DNA from 2 places in the Thioalkalivibrio sp. ALR17-21 genome. Region 2 is predicted to be linked to the other one. Evidence: predicted binding sites of a transcription regulator. Region 2 holds the regulator's gene; the other holds the start of a gene.
The links. The regulator FliA, encoded in region 2, starts transcription of late flagellar genes. The targets are predictions, from matches to a motif close to GCTAAAGTTNNNNNNNNNNCNGCCGATA.
Positions count from the first base shown of each region.

Region 1: G020_RS15620 (methyl-accepting chemotaxis protein) is a predicted target of FliA. The motif match lies at 1,335-1,362, and genes of this name have one in related genera.

Region 1 covers NZ_ATUL01000014.1:54,870-57,068, reverse strand. The annotation lists gene G020_RS15620 (methyl-accepting chemotaxis protein) at 1-1,314, opposite strand, end outside; gene G020_RS0108875 (DEAD/DEAH box helicase) at 1,485-2,199, opposite strand, start outside.
Region 2 covers NZ_ATUL01000007.1:59,201-61,399, reverse strand. The annotation lists gene G020_RS0105445 (MinD/ParA family protein) at 1-731, shown strand, start outside; gene G020_RS0105440 (RNA polymerase sigma factor FliA) at 728-1,489, shown strand; gene G020_RS0105435 (chemotaxis response regulator CheY) at 1,529-1,909, shown strand; gene G020_RS0105430 (protein phosphatase CheZ) at 1,945-2,199, shown strand, end outside.

The DNA of each region.
Region 1 (2,199 bases), on a different contig from region 2:
CTCCTGCGTGGCGGTCACCACGTCGCGCCCCCCATGCACCGCCTGAGTCGCCTGATCGGCCTGCTCCGCGGTGCTCTGGGTATTGTTCGCAACCTCCTGCACGGTGGCCGACATCTCGTTCATCGCCGTCACCACCTGCTCCACGTCACTGCGCTGCTCGCCGGTCGCCCGGCTGAGTTCCGCACTGCGTCCTTCCAGCTGACGCGCCGAGGCGGCGATGCCGTCGGCCGCGTCCGCGACCTGGCCTATCAGTCCCGACAGCCGTTCCATCACCTGGTTGAACGCACTGCCGGTGCGGCCGATCTCGTCGCGCGTGGTGATATCCACGCGATACCCCAGATCCGCCGAGCCGCTGCCCACCGCTTCCAGGCCAGTAGCCAGACGCTCCAGCGGCCGGGTCAGAACACCGGCATAGATCCAGCCGATCACAAGCGCGACGAGGAACGCCACGATCCACAGTGCCCACAGAAGCCACCAGAGCATGTTCACCGGCGCGTACAGCTCCGACAGTGTCTGATCCACGATCAGGCCCCAATGGACGTCATACTCCTGCGCCATTTCCGGGAGCATCCGGGTCAGACCCCATTTGCGGTCACCGTCGCCGCTGAGGAATTCGCCGCCCGGGTCCCCTTCGCGATGGCGCAGCGGGGCCTGCATGATGGTGTATTCGCTCATGTCGTACCCGAACCGGTCCATGTTCCGGTGCCCGATCAGCCGTCCGTCGCTGTTGAACAGTGTGGCGCGACCGGTCTCTCCGATCGCCACGCGGTCAGACACCGCCTTGACGGCGTCCATCGGCAGCTGTGCCGCCAGGACCCGGCCGTCATCCAGGGGTTCCAGATAGGTGATGAAGCGCCCGTCGGCGGAGTCCGCCCCGACGTCGACATCCAGCAGGCGGTCACCGGCCTGCGCCGCGCGCACCTTGCCTTCTCGGGTGGCGCCCGGGCCCGCGCCGGCGCGTTCGGCCATGCGCCCCGACTCCGCCACGACTTCCGCGGCGTCCTCCAGCAGGCCGGCCCAGCGGAACCCTTCGTACTCGGCACGCAACCCTTCCAGGGCCGTTTCCGCATCCCGCGGATCGGCGAGCTCGGCCCGGGCCACGCTGCGCAGAGCCTGACCGTGTTCCACCACGCGCCGGTCGACTGCCGCCTGCACCTGCTCGCCGACGTTGATCAGCGTCTGTTCCAGGCTGGCGTTCAGCTGACCCTTCATGCTGTGGAAGGTCACCCCGCCCATGATGGACAGCGGGATGGTGCTGACCGCGATCACCAGCAGGATCAGTTTGAGGCGCAGGCCCTGTATCTTCATCGTCATCCTCCGGTTCCTGATCCCTTTGACGGCCAATCTCCAGCCGCCTTGAGCCCCACGAAAAAACGCACCCCGGGAGGTGCGTTTCGTGTACTACTTCACATTTCTTTGGGAGCGGACGGAAGACGCTCGCCCCGCATTCCCCGGTGCCGCGCCGCGACACCGGGGAAGCCGTGTCAGTGGCGCCCGGAGGCGGCCTGACCGCGACCCCGGCCTTCGGCGCCGCGGCCCTGCCCCTGCCGCGGGCCACCTCCGCCGCGTCCGGAACGATTGCCGGCGCCATTTCCGTTGCCCTTGCCACGGGGAGCACCACTGCCCTTGCCACGGCCACGGCGGGGGCGGTCATCCGCCACCGGCTGCGGCGCCGCGTAGCCGTCGGTCTCCATCCGCTCGATCGGACGCTGGATCAGCTTTTCGATCCCGGCCAGCAGCTTCAGCTCGTCGCCGCCAACCAGCGACAGCGCCGAGCCTTCACACCCCGCGCGGCCGGTGCGGCCGATGCGATGCACATAGTCCTCGGGCACGTTGGGCAGCTCGAAGTTGACCACCTGCGGCAGCTGGTCGATGTCCAGCCCGCGCGCGGCGATATCGGTGGCCACCAGCACCGGCACGCGGCCGGACTTGAACTGTTCCAGCGCCCGGGTGCGGGCGTTCTGGCTCTTGTTGCCATGGATCGCCGCCGACTGGACGCCGTCCTTCGTGAGCTTGTCCGCCAGACGATCGGCGCCGTGCTTGGTGCGCGTGAACACCAGCACCTGCTCCCAGTCGTTGCTGCGGATCAGATGGCTCAGCAGATCCCGCTTCTGATGGCTTTCCACCAGGTGGACCTTCTGCTCCACGCTCTCCGAGGCGGTGTTGCGTGCCGCCACTTCCACGCAGGCCGGGTCGGTC
Region 2 (2,199 bases):
GACTGGCCCGACTGGGACGCGAGGTCATGCTGTTCGATGCCGACCTGGGGCTCGCGAACGTCGATGTGCTGCTGGGCCTGCGTCCGCAGCGGACGCTGCACGACCTGGTGACCGGGGACGTCGAGGATCTGGAAGACGTGATCATCGAGGGCCCGGAGGGAATCCGCGTGGTGCCTTCCGCGTCCGGGATCGCGACCATGGCCAACCTGAGCCGGCCGGAACATCACGGCCTGATCCAGGCCTTCAGCATGTATACGCGGCCGCTGGACGTGCTGGTGGTCGACACCGCCGCCGGGCTGCAGGAGTCGGTAACCAGTTTCTGTCAGGCCGTGCAGGAGACCCTGGTGGTGGTCACCGACGAGCCGGCATCGATGACCGACGCCTATGCGCTGATCAAGGTCCTGCATCGGGATCATGGCGTGAGCCGGTTCCGCGTGGTCGCGAACATGGTGCAGGGCCGTGCCGGGGCGGAACGCGTGATGCAGAAGCTGCAGGCGGTTTGTTCCACCTATCTGCCGGAGGTCATACTGGATCTGGTGGGCGTGATTCCGCTGGATGATGCCCTGCGCCAGGCGGTGCAGAAACGGGCGCCGGTGGTGCAGCAGTCCCCGGGCAGCCCGGCGGGACGGGCGTTCCTCGAGCTCGCGCGCAAGGTCGACGGCTGGCCGGTGGCCCGCGGCGCCAGCGGGGGGGTTGGATTCTTCGTCGAGAGGATGCTGCAAAGCGCATGAACACGCCAAAGAACAGACTTTCGGGATACGCCCGGGCGGGGACCGGGGGACCGGATCAGCTGGTCGCGGACCACGTCGAGCTGGTGAATCGGATCGCCCATCACCTGATGGCCCGGCTGCCGGCCTCGGTGCAGGTGGATGACCTGGTGCAGGCAGGCATGGTGGGGCTGATCGAGGCCGCGCGGCAGTTCGAAGGCGGCCAGGGGGCGACCTTCGCCACCTACGCCGGGATCCGCATCCGCGGGGCGATGATCGACGAGCTGCGTCGCAGCGACTGGACGCCGCGCTCGGTGCACCGCAACAGCCGGCGGATCTCCGAGGCGATGCAGACGGTGGAGGCCCGCGAGGGCCGCGCCGCTCGCGCTCCGGAGATCGCCGAGGAGCTGGGCGTCCCGGTGGAAACCTACTACCAGATGCTGGATGATCATGCCGGTGCCCATCTGTTCGCGCTGGACGAGGTGGGCGGCCCGGAGGGCGAGGCGGATCGCGTGCTGGAAGGGCAGGAGCAGTCCCCGTCGCGGCGCATCGAGGCCGGGGAGTTCCGCGAGGAACTGGCCGGCGCACTGGGCGATCTGCCCGAGCGCGAACGACTGGTGCTCAACCTGTACTACACCGAAGAACTCAACCTGCGCGAGATCGGTGCGGTGCTGGACGTGACCGAATCGCGCGTCAGCCAGATCCGCAGCCAGGCGGTGCACCGTCTGCGGGCGCGTCTGGGCTCGTGGCTCGAAGACGTCGAGTCCCTGCAGATATTCTAAGGTTCAAACACATTCCCGGAGCGAACTGTGGACAAGGGTATGAAAATCCTGATCGTGGACGACTTCTCCACGATGCGGCGCATCATCAAGAATCTCCTGCGGGATCTTGGCTTCAACAACACCATGGAGGCCGACGACGGGAGCACCGCCCTGCCGATGCTGCAGAACGGCGACTTCGATTTTCTGATCACCGACTGGAACATGCCCAACATGCCGGGCATCGACCTCCTGCGCGAGGTGCGCAAGGACGAGCGGCTGAAATCGTTGCCGGTGCTGATGGTCACGGCCGAAGCCAAGCGCGATCAGATCGTGGAGGCGGCAGAGGCCGGCGTGAACGGTTACATTGTGAAGCCCTTCACGGCCGAGACGCTCAAGGAGAAGATCGAAAAGATCTTCGAACGTATTGAAGCTCAAGGCTGAATACCGCGACCGGCTGACACGGCAAGAGAGACCCGATGACCGAACAAGAGAATGCCTCCGGGGAAGACCGGCTCGCGCTGGCGCGGGAGCTGGTGGGCGCTCTGGAAGGCGGTGACGAGGAGGCTTCGCGCCGCCTGATCCAGGAGCTCGCGCGGCCTTACGAGCGCGAACTGTTCGACGAACTGGGCAAACTGACCCGCGAACTGCACGAGGCCCTGGAGAGCTTCCGGGGCGATTCGCGTCTGGTCGAGCTGGCGCAGGACGAGATTCCGGATGCACGCGAGCGTCTG